3 regions of the Nocardioides campestrisoli genome follow, and region 1 is predicted to be linked to each of the others. Evidence: predicted binding sites of a transcription regulator. Region 1 holds the regulator's gene; each other region holds the start of a gene.
What was found. The regulator LexA, encoded in region 1, represses DNA repair genes until DNA is damaged. The targets are predictions, from matches to a motif close to TCGAACANNTGTTCGA.
Positions count from the first base shown of each region.

Region 2: H8838_RS03060 (HNH endonuclease signature motif containing protein) is a predicted target of LexA. The motif match lies at 2,977-2,992, and genes of this name have one in related genera.
Region 3: H8838_RS14200 (HNH endonuclease signature motif containing protein) is a predicted target of LexA. The motif match lies at 2,279-2,294, and genes of this name have one in related genera.

Region 1 covers NZ_CP061768.1:3,366,895-3,372,464, forward strand. Annotated here, with positions in the region: gene nrdR (transcriptional regulator NrdR) at 1-60, opposite strand, end outside; gene H8838_RS15805 (hypothetical protein) at 400-774, shown strand; gene H8838_RS15810 (LysM peptidoglycan-binding domain-containing protein) at 897-1,325, opposite strand; gene H8838_RS15815 (GNAT family N-acetyltransferase) at 1,622-2,413, shown strand; gene lexA (transcriptional repressor LexA) at 2,506-3,234, shown strand; gene H8838_RS15825 (sulfotransferase family 2 domain-containing protein) at 3,264-4,025, shown strand; gene H8838_RS15830 (ATP-dependent DNA helicase) at 4,019-5,570, opposite strand, start outside.
Region 2 covers NZ_CP061768.1:625,666-631,235, reverse strand. Annotated here, with positions in the region: gene H8838_RS03075 (hypothetical protein) at 1-841, opposite strand, end outside; gene H8838_RS03070 (hypothetical protein) at 838-1,245, opposite strand; gene H8838_RS03065 (glycerophosphodiester phosphodiesterase) at 1,343-2,836, opposite strand; gene H8838_RS03060 (HNH endonuclease signature motif containing protein) at 3,145-4,434, shown strand; gene metX (homoserine O-acetyltransferase MetX) at 4,467-5,570, opposite strand, start outside.
Region 3 covers NZ_CP061768.1:3,027,547-3,033,116, forward strand. Annotated here, with positions in the region: gene H8838_RS14195 (hypothetical protein) at 1-781, shown strand, start outside; gene H8838_RS14200 (HNH endonuclease signature motif containing protein) at 839-2,164, opposite strand; gene H8838_RS14205 (GNAT family N-acetyltransferase) at 2,432-2,998, shown strand; gene H8838_RS14210 (FlgD immunoglobulin-like domain containing protein) at 3,016-4,311, opposite strand; gene H8838_RS14215 (alpha/beta fold hydrolase) at 4,435-5,190, shown strand; gene H8838_RS14220 (hypothetical protein) at 5,226-5,378, shown strand.

The sequences.
Region 1 (5,570 bases):
GTCGGAGACCCGGGAGTCGAGGACCCGCGTGTCGGTGTGCCGGCAGTGCGGACAGTGCATGGGGTCTCCCTCCCTGGGTGAAGTCCGGGCACGCTGAAGAACACCCTGCTAAGGGTTCAACGCCTGTGGACGAGTGTCTGATTCCTGTGGATGAAACGGTTCTCGCTGTGGGGTCCGGGGAAGTCTCTGTGGACTAGATGTGGAGAACCACAACGGTGTAAGTACTAGATGTAGTGGTAACCGTACGTCGCCGACACCACGGGTGCAAGCCGAACGGCCCAACACGCCGAGGCTGTTTTTCACCACCTCCGCTCCCCCGGCAAAGCCGCAGGTCAGGGGCGTGGCGGGCGACCGAAGCGCTCTGGACCACCGTCGCGACGCACCTGTCACAATGAGGAGGTGGCGACCGGGAAGCGTGCTGGAGCGAGGCGAGCGGCGCCCAGGCGTTCCGGCCCCTCGGTCAACACCAGCATCGCCGCGCTGGCAGCGGGGATCACCGCCTGCGTAGTCGCCTGGGGATACCTCGTCTACACGGCCATCGACTTCGGCACCTCCGCCCGGAGCGGGAGCTCGACCGGATGGGCGCTGCTGGCACTGGCCTCGCTCGGCGCGATGGCGTGCCTCTTCGTCGGGCTCCTGCTCGCCTCCCGGCTCAGCGCAGCGCTGGGGCTGGCGCGCAACCCCGCGCAGGGCGGGGACGAGGACACCGAGGAGCCCACACCCGGCCCCCAGCCGCCGCCCCGGAAGCCCGGCGGACGACGCGCCGCCCGCTGACCAGAGACGAAGAGGCGGGGCCCGCAGGCCCCGCCTCTCCTCTTCCCCGCTCCGCCGGCCGGGGTCGAGTCGACCGGCGGAAGCTATTCAGTTGTGGGTCTGTGAGATGAGCGATCCGGGCGTCAGCCCTCGAGCGGGACGCGGAGCTCCTGGCCCAGCATCACCACGCTCGAGTCGAGCGCGTTGAGCTGCTCGATCTCGTTCATCACCGCGCGCACGTCGCCGTCGTCGGCGATCTCGGCCGCGATCCCCCACAGGGTGTCGCCCTCGTCGACCATGACGACCTGCGTCGCGGGCGCGACGCCCTCCTTGTCGGTCGCCACCGAGACGGCGCCGAAGACGACGCCGGCGACCAGCACGGCGACCAGCGAGGTGAGGAAGACGACCAGACGACCGCGGCGGGTGAGCCGCACGGAGCCCTGTTGGCGACGAGCCTCAGGCCGCACCGCGCCGCGCTGGACGGGCACGGCGGGCGCCGGACCGCAGGCGGCCGGGCGCAGCTCGTGCACCGTCGCGAGGCGGACGGGGTGCTCGAGGGTCATGGTGCTCATCTGGGACCTCCTGGGGAAGTGGCGGTCAGCCGGTGGATCGCTGTCGACCTGATGTCTAGTCGCGACCTCCGACAGTCCTGCTGGGAGCGACTGGCGGGATGGTCTCGATCAGACGTTCGATCGAACACATGTGCGACGTTAGAGCACCTGTTCGAACGAATCAAGCATCTGGGCGAACAACTGTTCGAAGGGCGTGTCGCACCGACACCGGCTACGCGGGGCCCCCGGCCATGACACAGGGGATGTCACCAGTTTGAGGCATGCGGGCCGTTGGTCCCGCGCATAGCGTCCTGCACATGCGCGATCTCCTGACCACCCCCATGGAGACCATCGAGGCCGACCTCGCGGCCTTCCATGCCGCGGTGTCGAAGTCCCCGGTCTTTACGACCAGCGACGAGCCGGACGCCACGGTCTACTGGTCCCACCTGCCGCTGGCCGCGTGCAACGTGATCGCCACGGCGCGGATCGCCTCCGCCGACGTGCCCACGCGGGTCCCCGAGCTGCTGGAGCCGTTCCGGCAGCGTGGCCTGCCGTTCCAGTGGGTGACCACCCCGGAGACCACCACCCCGGCCTTGGAGGCGACGCTGGCCCAGGCCGGGCTGACGCCGCACCAGGCGCCGGCGATGCACGTCAACCTCGAGCACCCGATCGACCCGCTGACTCCCGAGCACGTCTACATCGACGTGGCCTGGCCCGACCACACCGAGCCCGCCGCCGCGACGATCTTCGCCGGTCTCGGCCTCTCGGCCTCGGCCAGCGCGAGCCACCTCGGCTTCCTGGACACGCTCGACCCGGCCGACCACCAGTTCTTCGTGGCTCGCAGCATGTTCACCGGCGAGCCGCAGGGGGCCGGCAGCTCCCACCGTCGCGACGGCAGCGTCATGTTCGGGAACGTGACGACGCTGGCCCAGGCCCGCGGGCGCGGGATCGAGCACGCGCTCACCGGCACGATGATGAACCGGGCCCGGGAGACCGGTGCCGGCACGGCCACCGTGATCGGCACCGACTCGACGTACCAGGCGCTGGTGGCACTGGGCTTCCGCACCGGCTTCGAGCTGGTCACCTGGGGCTGGACGCCGGAGGACTGACGACACGCGGTCTTCGAACACCTGTTTGAAGTAGGCCTGCTGGAGCACTACGGTGAGGGCACGAGCCCGCACCACCCCCAGGAGGCACCAGGATGGCGAAGACGCGCGAGACCAGCGGCAAGGTCGTGCCGATGCCGGACGGTCCTCCGGACGCCACCGGGCTGACCCCGCGCCAGCAGCGCATCCTCTCCACCATCAAGGACTCCTTCGAGCAGCGCGGCTACCCGCCGAGCATGCGCGAGATCGGCCAGGCGGTCGGGCTGACCAGCTCGAGCAGCGTCGCGCACCAGCTCAAGGTGCTGGAGGAGAAGGGCTACCTCAAGCGCGACCCCAACCGGCCCCGCGCCCTCGAGGTCTTCCTGCCCGAGATGATGGCCGCCCGGCGGGCGATGGGCAACGCCGACGAGGCGAGCGTGGACCCCACGGGGATCGGCGACTCGATGCCCGCCGCGCAGTACGTCCCCGTCGTGGGCCGGATCGCCGCGGGCGGGCCGATCCTCGCCGAGGAGCGGGTCGAGGACGTCTTCCCGCTGCCCAAGCAGCTGGTCGGCGACGGCACCCTGTTCCTGCTCGAGGTCTCGGGCGACTCGATGATCGATGCGGCCATCTGCCACGGCGACTACGTGGTGATCCGCCAGCAGCCGGAGGCCGCCAACGGAGAGATCGTCGCGGCGATGATCGACGGCGAGGCCACGGTCAAGACCTTCCAGCGCAAGGACGGCCAGGTCTGGCTGCTCCCCCACAACGACGCCTACGAGCCGATCGACGGCACGCACGCCACGATCCTGGGCAAGGTCACGGCGGTCCTGCGCCGGATGTGAGGGTCGTCGCTCGTGTAGCCTCACCGGCGATGCGCCGAAGCCGACGAGACCAGCACGACCGCGGGCGCGGGTCCCGCGGAGAGCCACCGGCGCCCCCGGCACCCGAGCTCTTCCGGACCCGGCCCGACGACCGGTTCAAGCTGACCGCCGACGCCTCCACCCTGGTCCGCGACCTCGGTGAGCGGAGCGCCGAGACGGGCTGGCTCTCCCCGCTCGGCTACAACCTGACCATCAGCCACAGCCACCGGTTCGTCTGGTACCGGGTGGCCAAGGTGGCCACCCGCACGGTCCGGCACCACTTCGCCGCGCACTCGGTGACGATGGACGTCGACCACGCCATGCGGATCCACTACCCGACGTCGACGTTCTCGGACTACTTCAAGTTCGCCTTCGTCCGGGACCCGCTGGACCGGTTCGTCTCCGCGTGGCACGACAAGGTCGTCAACCACAACTACTTCCGGTTCGACGCCGCGACGTACAAGCGGATGCAGGACGTCGTGGAGTTCGCGCGGTGGGTGAGCACCCAGGACCTGGCCGCGGTGCCCGGCACCGACCAGCACCTGGCCCTGCAGACCAGGCTCGTCGACCTCAGCCAGGTGGACTTCGTCGGGCGGCTGGAGTCCTTCGACCGGGACTTCGCCGAGGTCTGCGAGCAGGTGGGCGCCCCCGCGGTGCCGGCGAACCCGCAGAACCAGACCGCCGCCCCCGGACAGCGCCGGGAGGCCTCGGCCGAGCTGGAGAAGTGGGTGCGCCGGATGTACCGGCGCGACTACCAGATCCTCGGCTACTGAGCCGAGGCCGCGAGCCGGCTCAGCGCCTTGCGCACCACCTGCGGGTCCGTCGTCGTCCACATCGGCGGCAGGCTCGCCTTGAGGAAACCGCCGTAGCGAGCCGTCGCGAGCCGGGAGTCCAGGATGGCGACCACCCCACGGTCCGACGTGGTGCGGATCAGTCGCCCGGCACCCTGGGCCAGCAGCAGCGCCGCGTGCGTGGCGGCCACCTGCATGAACCCGTTGCCACCGGCCCGGTCCGCCGCGCGCTGCCGGGCCGACATCAGCGGGTCGTCGGGCCGCGGGAACGGGATCCGGTCGATCAGCACCAGCTGACAGGTGTCGCCCGGCACGTCGAGGCCCTGCCACAGGCTCAGCGTCCCGAACAGGCAGGTGTGCGGGTCCTCGACGAACTGCCGGGAGAGCTCGGGGAGCTGAGCCTCCCCCTGGACCAGCGTGGTCAGGTGCGGCAGCCGCTCGCGCACCACCTCGGCCGCGGCCTCCGCCGCCCGCCGGGAGGAGAAGAGACCCAGCGCGCGACCCCCCGCCGCGTCGACCAGGTCGACGATCTCGTCCAGGTGCGCGGGGCCGAGCCCGTCCCGTCCCGGCGGGGGAAGCTGTCGCGCCAGGTAGAGGATGCCCTGGCGGCCGTAGTCGAACGGCGAGCCGACGTCGAGACCGCGCCACGGCAGGGCCTTGTCGTCGGCGGCCTGGGGCGCCCCGGTGTCGATCCGCTCCGAGGGCTTGAGCCCCACGCTGCCGGCCACCGAGCTGAAGTCGCCGCCGAGCATCAGGGTGGCGGAGGTGAAGACCACCGTCTTGTCGGTGAGCAGCCGATCGCGCATCTGCGCCCACACCTGCAGCGGCGCCACCGCCAACCGGGCGGGCATCCGCTCCCGGGCCTCGTTGAGCCACAGCACGTCGGCGTCGCTGCCCGCGGCCATCCGCTCGGCGGTGACGAAGACCTCCTGGGCCAGCCCCTTGGCCTGGGTTCGGGCGGCGTCCGCGTCCTTGGCGGCCTTGTCCTCCTTGCCGAACGCCGAGACCACCGCGCGTGCGGCGTCCCGGACCAGCACGAGGGCGTCGCTGAGCTGCTCGCTCGCGGAGTCGATCCGCCCGCCGGGGGTCATCGCCAGCGCGTCGGCGAGCGCCTCGGCAGCGTCGGCCAGGTCATCGGCCGGGTGGGAGGTGCTGGTCTGGTCCTCGACGAAGCGGGAGGCCCGGCGGGCCGCCCGCTCGACGTCGGCGACGCTCAGCTCGTCGGTGGCCGCCTGCGTGACCCGCGCGGTCAGCTCGTGCGCCTCGTCGATGACCACCACGTCGTACTCCGGGATCATCGGCACCCCCTCGATCGCGTCGATCGCGAGCAGCGAGTGGTTGGTGACGATCAGGTGGGACTGGGCCGCCTTCTCCTTGGCCCGCTCCGCGAAGCACTCCTGGGCGAAGGCGCAGCGGGCCGCGCCCAGGCACTCGCGGTGGTTGACGCTGACCTGGCGCCAGGTCCGGTCGGTGTGCCGGGGCGCGTGGTCGCGCTCCCCCGTGCCGCCCTGCTCGGACTCCTTCTCC
Region 2 (5,570 bases), 1.5 Mb from region 1:
GCCGGTCGGTCTCCCGCCGGGTGATCGTGCCGTCGGCGCGCTTGGCCCCCAGCCGGGTGGCGACCTCCTCGTCCCTGATCCTCTCCGCCCGCTCCCGCACCTCCGGCGGGACGCCCTCGGCCTCGGCGACCACCGTCGAGTACGACGCCACGACCGCACGCCGCTCGTCGGCGGACAGGCCCCGCCACCACTGCCGCACCTCGGCCGGCGAGCTCCCCCCACCCAGCGGGGAGCCCGGGTGCTGCATCGCCCGCTGGGCGATCTCGGGACGGCCACCGTCGGTCGCGGTCACGTCGTCGCGCGAGGTGGCCGAGTCGAGCGTGTCGGCCAGCAGCTCCTCGTTGCTGTGGACCCGCTCGGCCAGCGCCCGGTCGTCGTCGACCAGGATCGCGTAGGCCCGGGTCAGCTCGGCGGCCCGCTGCCGGAGCGCGTCGACCTGCGCCGGCGTCAGGTCCGTCGCGGCGTCGAGCTCCGTCCGCAGCGCCTCGAGGTCTCGGTCGAGACCCTGCTTGCGCTCCACGTGCTCCTCGTAGCGACGCTGGTGGTGGCGCAGCCGGTCGGCGCCCGCGACCAGCACCCGGCCGGTGCGCTTGAGCGTGTTGCGCATCCGGCCGGCCATCACCGCCGTACGCCGTGCCCGCTCGACGTACTGCTCGTTGCTCTGCCCGGTCCAGCCGCGCATCCGGTGGAACTGCTGGGACTCGTCGGAGTACTCGTCGAAGCGCCCCGCGGCCTCCAGCACCACCGCGGCCAGCGCGTCGATGCCCACCGGGTCGCCCTCGGGCTTGAACAGGACCGCGGGCTCGGAGGCCGGCAGGGTGATCGTCACGGTCTCGCTCACGGCAGCGGCCCCAGTCGGGAGGCCAGGCCCGATCCGGTCGAGGACCTGGCCTCGGGGCCGGGGACCGGCTGCGGGTCGACGGCGCACGCGACCATGAAGCCGCCGAGCTGCTCGGCGGCGCGGCCGTCGGTGACGTCGAAGTCGCGCAGCGTCTCCTCGTGGGCCCCGACGACCTCACCCGCCCGGGCCGCCGACTCGCTGGCGTAGCGCGCCCACGCCACGGCGAAGGCGCTGCCCTTGGGCTGGACGGCGGTCGGCAGGACCGCCGCCCTCACCCGCTCGAAGTCGCGTTCGGTGTCGGCCATCAGCTCGACCACACGCTGCCAGTCGCGCAGCTCACCGACGACCGCGTCCTGACTCACCACGACGCCGGCCGGCCCGTCTGCACTCCCCCGAGTCCCCATGGGAGATGTCTAGCGGCTCATGCCCTCCGCAGCGGCGCGTCATCCACAGGCTCGCGGACCTTCACGAGTCCGCGAGCCTGTGCGCGAGCTCCGGGCCTCAGGAGGGACGGGGCGGGTCGAGCACCTCCGCCAGCCGGGCCGGGAAGTCGGTGATGATCCGGTCCGGGCCGAGCGCCACGGCGGCGCGGAACTGCGCGACCGTGTTGACCGTCCACACGCTGCTGGTCAGCCCGCGGTTGCGCGCGTCGGCGAGCTGCGCGCGCTGGGAGAGCGCGAAGTTCGGATGGATCTGCTCGGCCCATCCCCGCCACACGTCGAGCTGGGCGGCCGAGGGCGCGCCGAAGCTCAGGACCCCGACCGGCACGTCCGGGTGGGCGACGGCGAAGCTCTCCAGCCAGCCGGCGTTGAAGGACGACACCGTCAGCTTGCCGGCGGCCGCGACCTGACCCAGCTGGCTGGTGGCGAGCTGCTCGGCCAGCACCTCGTCGACCTGGTCGTTGCCGGGCAGCTCGGGCGCCTTCACCTCGAGCACCAGGTGGGCGCGCCCGCCGATCGCGGTGAGCAGCTCGTCGAGGGTGGGGACCCGCTGCCCGGTGAACCCGGGACCGAACCACGACCCGGCGTCCAGCGTCCGCACCTCGGCCAGGGTGAAGTCGGCGAGGTTCCACGGCGCCCGGTCCGGGAAGACCTCCTCGACGTTGGTGGTCCGCGCCAGGGTCGCGTCGTGCAGGATCACCGGCTGACGGTCCTTGGTCAGCTGGACGTCGACCTCCATCGACGGGACGCCGGCGGCGAGCGCCTGGCGGACCGCGGCGAGCGTCTGCTCCGGCGCGGTACCGGCGCCGGCGCGGTGCGCGATCAGGCCCGGCACCTTGTCGAGCGTGGTCCGCACCGGCTCGGTGGCCATCGCGGGAGCGCCGTTGAACTCGGCGGCGCTCACCCGGTACCAGGCCGGGTAGCCCTCGGCCTGGCCGCCCAGCGCGGCGTTCCCGGCGGAGTCGGCGGCACCCGAGACGAGCGGCGCCCAGGCGCCGTCCTTGTAGACCTGCACGCTCAGCTCACGGCTCGTGCGGGCCGGGGTGAGCGAGGTCGCGAACTCCAGCGGTGCACTGGTGACCAGCGCGCCGGTCGCGGCGGTGAGCTGCTGGGCGACCACCGGCACCTTGAGCTTGGCCACCTTGACCTGGCGCTTGCCGGCCTTGACCACGGTGCGCATCCGGATCGTGTCCGACGCGTCGGTGGGCGCGGTGTAGGAGAACGAGACCTTCTTCTTCAGCGCCCGCTTGAGCTTGGCGGTGCCCACCTTGCGCCACGCCTTGCCGGCCCGGCGCTGCAGGACGACCTTGGCCTTGCGGCGCTCCTTGGGGCTCAGCCGCTTGACCGACTTCTTCTTCACCTTCGCGCTCAGCGAGACCTGCTCGCCGGGGATCACGTTGCGCTCAGAGGCGCGCAGCAGCGCGGAGCCCGCACCCCGGGCAGCGGCACCGGCCGGGGCCGCAGTCGGCTGGGCGGCCGAGGGCGCGTCGGGCTGGGCGGCGGCGGGGACGCCGTACGCGACCGGGGCCAGGAGCAGGACGGAGACGGCACCCACGAGTGGCGTACGACGGGACAACGGGACCTCCAGGGGACGATGTGGGACCCCGGCAGTCTGGCAGCCGGGAGGCCGGAGCGGCAGGCGAATGCGCCGACTCGTTCCCTCTTTTGTTCCTCCTCCCGCTCTTGTGGTGTCGTTCGAACGTATGTACGATTGATTGCAGAGCGTCGGGATGCCGGCGCCGGACGAGGCCCCTCCCCGGAGACCCTCGACAGATCCTGACCCTCGGATGATGCGCGGCCCCTGGTTGCCGTTGCTGCCGACGGGGCCTTTGTCGTGGTGTCGGACGTGCAGGGAGGGTGGCGATGGATCCGTCGGAGCCGACCCTGCCCGCGCACCCCGTGCTGGACTGTGCCGCGCAGATCGACGCCGCCCTGTCCGAGGTGGCCGTCGTAGACCCCGTCTTCATGACCACGGCGCAGAAGCGCCGGGCGCTGCTCGCCCTGCACGGGCTCGAGTCGCGAGTCGCCGCGCTGCGGCTGCGGGTGGTCGCCGCCTCCGCCGACGTCGCGGCCGACGAGGGGCACCGCGACGTCGCCGCGTGGCTCGCGCACCGCACCCACAGCGACCGAGCGGGCGCCCGTCGGCACCAGCGATTGGCGACCGCCCTGGACCAGCGCTGGCACGCCTTGGGGCACGCCCTCACCACCGGGGCGGTCAACCTCGACCAGGCCCACGCGATCGCGCGGACTCTCGACGACCTGCCCACCGACCCGCGCCACGGGGTGACCGCGCAGGTCCGGGCCGACGCCGAGGCGCACCTGATCACCCTGGCCGCGACGTGGGGCCCGGCCGAGCTGGCCCGCCTCGGCGCGAAGGTGCTCGAGGTCGTCGCCCCCGAGGTGGCGGAGGACGCCGAGCGCCGCAGGCTGCTCGCCGAGGAGCGTCGCGCCCGCCGCGGGACCACCCTGAGCGTGCGCGACCTCGGGGACGGCACCGCACTGATCAAGGCGCGCGTGCCGGTGGCCACGGCGCAGCGACTCACCACCTACCTCGAGGCCTTCACCAACCCGCGGCAGCCCGCCAACCAGGCCGCTCGGGGCCGGCAGGACGACGCCTCAGCGAGCGCTCTCGGCGAGCCCGTGCCCTACCAGGTACGCCTCGGGAAGGCGTTCTGCTCGCTGCTTGAGGTGCTCGACCCACGTCGCCTGCCGCTGCACGGCGGCGACGCCACCACCGTGGTGATCTCGATCGACCTCGAGGACCTGATGTCGGGCCTCGGCACCGCCGCGCTCGAGTCCGGCGACCGGATCACCGCCGGCGAGGCGCGCCGGCTCGCGTGCACCGCCAAGCTCATCCCGGCGGTCCTCGGGACCGGGTCCCACCCCCTCGACCTCGGACTCAGCGCGCGCCTCTTCTCCCCGACTCAGCGACGGGCGCTCGCGATCCGCGACAAGCGCTGTCGCGCCGACGGGTGCTCGATCCCCGCGGCCTGGTGCGAGGCACATCACCTCGTGCCCTGGTCCCTGGACGGCCCGACGGACCTGGCGAACGGCATCCTGCTGTGCAGCCATCACCACCAGCGCATCCACGACGACCGCTACCTGCACTCCCGCATGCCCGACGGCGACGTCCGGTTCAGCAGGAGGAGGTAGGCGTGCGCCCCGAACCCCTTCTGCCGTCCTGGTCAGCCCTTCAGGAAAGAGGCGACGCGCTCGTGGTAGCCCGGCGGCTCCAGCAGGAACGAGTCGTGCCCGTGCGGGGAGGTCAGCTCGGCGAAGTCGACGTCGACCCCGCAGGCGCTCAGCCGCTCGACCATCCGCACCGACTGACCGGTGTCGAAGCGCCAGTCGGAGTCGAACGAGGTCACCTGGAACCGGGTGACCGCCTCGGCCAGCCGCTCCGCCGTCCACGGGTCGCCGAACGGGTCGAAGTAGTCCAGCAGGCGGGTGAGGTAGAGATAACTGAGCGCGTCGAAGCGGTCCAGGAACGTCTCCCCCTGGTGCTGGAGGTAGTGCTCGACGGCGTAGTCGGGCTCCAGGGTCCAGTCGTCACCCTGACGGTCGCGACGGTGCCCGAACTTCGTCTGCAGCGACTGGGGCGACACGTAGGTGATGTGGGCCATCATCCGTGCCACCTTCTGCCCGTGCCGCGGGGTGACGCCCTTCTCGGCGTAACGGCCGTCGTGGAAGTCCGGGTCGTTCATGATCGCCTCCCGCGCCACCGCGGAGAACGCGATGTTCTCCGGCGTCAGCCGGGACGAGGCCGCCACCACCACCGCCCGCTCCACCTCCTGCGGCGCGTCGATCGCCCACTGGAGGATCTGCATCCCGCCCAGCGAACCGCCCACCCCGGCGTAGAGCCGCTCGATGCCCAGGTGGCGCATCAGCCGTCGGTGCACCGCGACCAGGTCGGTCATGTGCAGGATCGGGAAGTCCAGGAAGTACGGCGACCCGGTCGCCGGGTCGACCGACAGCGGGCCGGTGGTGCCCGAGCAGCCGCCCAGCAGGTTGGGGCTGACCACGAAGAACCGGTCGGTGTCCACGGGCTTGCCCGGTCCGATCATGTTGTCCCACCAGCCGCGCTTCTTCGCGCCCATGTGCATCCCGGCCGCGTGCGCGTTGCCGGTCAGCGCGTGGCAGACGAAGACGACGTTGTCGCGTGCCGGCGAGAGCTCGCCGTACGTCTCGAAGGCGACCTCGACGTGGTCGAGCCGGCCACCGCCGCGCAGCACCAGCGGGTCCGTCTGCGTCGCCACCACGGCCCGCTGGGTCTCGACATAGCCAAGGGG
Region 3 (5,570 bases), 340 kb from region 1:
CAGCCGGCGCGGGCTGCGCTGGACGATCGGGTGCGTGGCGCGGGACGGCGAGGTCGTGGCGCTGCGGTCCCTCGACCGGTCCGGCAGCGCGGATCAGGACGAGCTGGGCCTGGCCGTCGACTCCCGGCGCGGCCGTTGGTACGCGGCGCTCAGTCGCGTCGTACCCGGACGGAGCAGCACGGTCGAGGTCCAAGCCCTCGACCAGCACGGGCGCACCCGGTGGCGGCGCACCCTGACGGAGGGTCCGCGCGAGTTCAGGGACTTCGGCGCCCTCACGGTCGACCCGAAACGCGGCCGCGTCCTGCTCGGTACGTCCACCTACGGCGGCGGCAAGGTGAGCCGGGGCGCTCTGACCGTGTGGGAGGGCAACGGGCGTCGCCACGCGCAGCGCACCTGGCACTCCCCGCGCGTCGGCACGATCTCCGACCTGGCGGTCTCCCAGGACGGGCGGCACTACGTCGTGGCGTCGCTGGGGACCACGCGAGGGGCCACCATCACCGCCCTCCGGCCCAGCCTCCGCCAGCGCTGGACCACGCGCCACACCCGGCAGCCCGTCGACCACCTCGACCTCGTCCTCGACGACGCGCAGCGCCGCATCCTGGTGGCCGGTGGCAGGCTGGCGGCCTACCGCTGGAACGGCTCGCCCACCTGGGCTGGCCGCCCGGTCCGTACCTACCTCCCGCTCCGCCTGCACCTCGACACCGAACGGCAACGCCTCGTGTCGGCGTGGCAGGAGGATTACTGGCCGGCGGCGCACCTGACCGCTTGGCAGCTGGAGTGACCAGAGCGGCCGTCTACGTCCCCCTGGCACCTCGCCTGACCTGACCAGAGCGGCGGTCTACGTCCGTCGGTGGTAGCGCAGGGACCCGTCGGGGTGCTGCGTGGTGGTGAACGCGGGGTCGTGGGCCCGTTGGTGGTGCCACGGACACAGGAACAGCAGGTCGTCCAGATCCGTACGGCCACCGTGGCCCCAGGGATCACGCCCATGATGGGCCTCGCACCACGTCGAGGGCACCGAGCACCCCTCCGCCCCGCAGACCCGCTGGGTCAACGTCTTCGCGGTCCGTTGCCCGTCGGTGAAGAACCTCGACGCCCGACCCTGGTCCAGCACCTGCGACTTCGCGCCCAGGACCACGGGGATGATCTGCGCCTGGCACGCCAACCGGCGCACCTGACCAGCCGACAACGTGGTGACGTCCTCGCCGTTGCTGAGGATCGACCCCGTGCCGAGCCCGCTGCGTAGGGCTTCCAGGCTCATCGTGACCAGCACCCGGGTCGCGGACCCACCGTGAGCCGGCACCCTCGCGGGGTCGGCGGCCTCGAGGAACGCGCAGAACGCCTGCCCGTGCAACCGCTCCTGCGGCAACCGCAACCCCGTCGTCGGGTCCCGGTGGTTGAACGAACCCAACCCGGTGGCGGCACCGGTGTCCTTGCCGTCGTCCTGCTTCGGCGAGGTCCACGCCTCCAGATACGTCTTCAACCTCGCAGCCACCTGGTCCGGGATCCTCGCCGCCACATCGGTGGCGCCGTCCCCACGCCGGCGGAACGTCAACCTCGTCGCGGCATTCGCCCGCCGCTCGGCCCGCTCCAGCACCTTGCGCTCGTGCTCCTCACACGTGGCCGGGGCGACCACCGCCAGGATCTTCGCGCCCAACGCCTCGAGCTGGGCGGGGGTGAACACGCCCGCACACTCCACCAGGTGCGCTTCGGCCCTCGCGAGCACATCGTCGGGGACCACCTCCCCGGGCAGCGGGTCGATCACCAACGCCTCCAGCGCCTTCACGATCACCCGCGCCTGGGGCAGGTTCACCGACCCGTCCTCCAAACCCGCGCCCACCCGCTGCCATCGCGAGTCCAACGCTTCGGCGAGCTTCTCCGCCGCCCGCGCCGACCCGTAACCACACCGGGTCCGGCCCGCCACCCAGGTCGCTGCCGACTTCGCCCCATCAGCTTGGGCCACCCCACCAGGGACACCCACGATGACGAGAACCCGCATCCGCAGCCGCTCCAACTGGTCGACCTGCCGTGAGAGCCCAAGCAGCACCTCTCGCTGCTCGGCCTCGGACAAGAACGCCGGGTCCGCGCCACGAGCCACGCCCAACAACTCGTCGATCCCCGCGACCGCACGTGCGATCGGATGACCTACACCCGCCTGCTCCCACATCCCCGAGACCCCCGTCCCCGACGCGCCGAAGGCCCCCGACAGGCCTCCCGACACACCCAAGTCAACCGGCCACCACCGACAAGACAGACCCCCAGAAGCACCCGTTCCCACACTGTGGACAAGTGTTCGAATATATGCCCGTCGACGCCCTCGTCACCTCCAACCTCCTGGAGACCCGCGAGGTCGACCGCACCGAGGACGCCACCCCACCCGGCCACGTCGCTTATTGACGCGCGGATCGACCGTCCCTCCTGGCACGATGCCCCGGTGAGCATCGAGGAAGCCAGGGCACCGAGGTCGTACGCCGTACGTCGAGCGACGGCGGAGGAGTGGCAGAACCTCCGGGACCTGAGGTTCGAGGCACTGCGCGACCCGGTGGCCCACCTGGCGTTCCTCGACCGGATCGAGGACGCACTCGAGCGGCCCGACAGCTTCTGGCGCGACCGCGCCCGGACGTCCGCCGAGGGCACCTCGGTGGCCACGTTCGTCGCCGCCGACGGGGACGGCGACCTCGCCGGGACCGTGACCGTCCTGGTCAACCAGCCCGGCGAGCCGGACTACGTCGGCGAGACCAGCTCCGAGATCCGCGCCGCGCTCGTCGGCGTCTTCGTCCGAGCCGAGCACCGCGGGATCGGCGTCATCCAGCAGCTCCTCGCGATGACCGAGGGCTGGCTGCAGGAGATCGGCGTCCACCGGGTGCGGCTGCACGTGCACGAGGAGAACCTGCGGGCCAAGCACGCGTACGCCCGCTACGGGTACGTCGACTCCGGCGCCCGGGTCGAGATCGCCGGCGAGCCGCACCTGGAGATGGTGCGCGAGCTTCGCGGCCGATAGACCGCGCGCTCGAGCCTCTACTGGTCCGCGACCGCCAGGTACCGCAGGTCCACGGTGAACCCGCCGACGTCGAAGGCGTCGTCGCCGCCGGTGGAGAACGTCCAGTAGGCGCCGGCGGGGACCCGGTCCCAGTCCCGGCCTCCGCCCTCCTGCCCCTGGCCGTAGTCCGGGCGCTCGACCCAGGCGGTCCGGGCACCCTTGACGGACGAGACCGCGCCCCGCCTGTCGCCTCCCGCTGTGAGGGTTCCGCGGTCGGCCGCGCGGCGGTCCGTCGGCTCGCCGGCGAAGGCGACGCGGAGGGCGGCGACGCCGCGGACGGCCCCGGGGACAGGGAGGAAGTGGGCGGACATGGCCAGGTCGCTGGTCCGCCAGGTCTCGGTGGCGGGGCAGTCTCCGGCTCGGTGGGTCAGGCCACCCAGCAGCCGGCTGCTCTGCGTCACGGAGCCGCAGAGGTAGAAGTCCCACGGGTCCTTGGCGTCGCTCCAGGCGTCGAGCTCGATCTGCGTCGTGGACGGGAGCAGCTGCTGAGTCTCCTTGCGCCACTCCAGCCGGTCCTTCGAGACCCACAGGGGCAGCGGCTTGCTGTTCCCCGTGTTGCCCGCCCGATCGGCTCCCGAGACGTAGGCGAGGTAGCGACCGGGCGGCAGCGGGCGGCCCTGCCCGTCACGGGCGTCCCAGGTCAGCTGCCGTTGCCAAGGTTCCCGGCTCCCGCGGGGCAGCGACGCCACGACCCGGCGTACGACGACCCGGCCGGCTGCGCTGCGCACGACGAAGTGGCCGCGCTGCACCTCCCCGCTGGCCACGCTGACCTGGAGCCCGACGCTGTCCCTGACCGCCCGGGAGCGGGGGTAGACCTTCGTCACCGCGCGCCGGTGCTGGCCGTAGCGCTCGATCACCGAGGTGCTCGGCTGGAACTTCAGGTCCACGGTGGCCCAGCCCTCGGCCGAGCCTTGTGCGGTCCGCAGCCGGATCGTGTAGTTCGCGTGCGGGACGACGCGGCCTTGCGGGTTGCGGCCGTCCCAGGTCCAGGTGTGCCGACCCGCGGCCTTCCACCCGAGGGAGACGGTGAACGGCTGGAAGTCCGACACCGACGACACGCGGAATTCGACCGGTCCGCTCCGCGGAAGTGAGTAACGGACCGTCAGCCGGTCCCGCACCCCGTCGCCGTTCGGCGAGAACGTGGACGGCGATGCGTCGAGGATGCGCGGCTTGCCGTCGCCTGCCGCGGCGGCCGGAGCCCCGCCCAGCAGCAAGGTCGCCAACATCGCCAGGACCGTCGGGACCGCCAGTCGCACTCCCCCATGTGTGCTCATCCGCCGGAGACTAGTGCAGGACGACGGTGTTCTGTTTCGGGATGCGCAGGGCGGTCGCCACCGGCATGATGCCCTGGGACCTGGCCGTCCGGCCGCCGTCCTCGCGCACCCACAGGAGCCCCCATGACCGAGCGCCCGCCGTTGCTGCTCCTGCACGGGGTGATGATGTCCGCGAACGTGTGGTCCGCGGTCGTCCCGCTGCTCTCCGACCGGTACGACGTGCTGGCGCCCACCGCCGCCGGTCACCGGGGCGGACCCGCGCTGACGGGGCGGGCGAGCGTCGCGGTGCTGACCGACCACACCGAGCGGTACCTGGACGAGCTGGGGCTCGACACCGTGCACGTGGCCGGCAACAGCCTGGGTGGCTGGATGGCCGTCGAGCTCGCCCGCCGTGGTCGGGCCCGGTCGGTCTGCGGGCTCTCCCCCGCGGGCTTCTGGACGCCGGGCTCCCCGGACCAGACGCGGTCGCGGTCCCGGCTCCGGTTCGTGCGCAACCTGACCAGGGCGAGCGCCCCGGTGATGCCGGTGGCCATGCGCTCCGCGACGGTCCGGCGGCTCAGCATGCGTGACATCGCGGCGCACGGCGACCGGCTCACGCCCCAGGCCGCCACCACGGCTGCGACCGACCTGCTGCACTGCACCGCCGGCCTCGAGCTGCTCGCCACCACCGAGTCGGTCGCACCGCTGGACCCGCTGCCGTGCCCGGTCACCTTCGCCTGGCCCGAGCTCGACCGGATCTTCCCGCAGCAGGTCAACGGCACCACCGCTCAGCAGTTGGTCCCCGGGGCGAAGCACATCGTGCTCCCGGGCACCGGGCACGTCCCGATGATCGACGATCCCGCACTGTGCGCGCGAGTGATCGCGGAGTCCGCAGTCTGAGGTCGGCCGGCGCCGAAGTCCCCTACTCTTCGGCCATGGAAGCCACCCTGTTCTTCCCCCTGCTGGCTCTGCTGGTCCTCTTCTCCCTCTTCTGGGTGATCAGGATGGCGGTGCGGTACGGCGTGAACGACGCGTTGCGGATGAACCGTGCGTGGCTGGGCAGGCACGACGACCGGGCACCTCGATGAGCGGTCACGAGCAGCACTTCGAGCACGCACAGGGACTAGGCGCGGGGTTGGTCCGCTGCGACGTGTGCCAGGGAGTGGTCTCCGAGCGGGCTGCCGTCTGCCCACACTGCGGGGACCCCCGGAGGTATGGGTGGTCGCCGTCTCTCCTGCCTGGGCCACGGACCCCGTCCGAACGCCTCCTGGTCGTCGTGC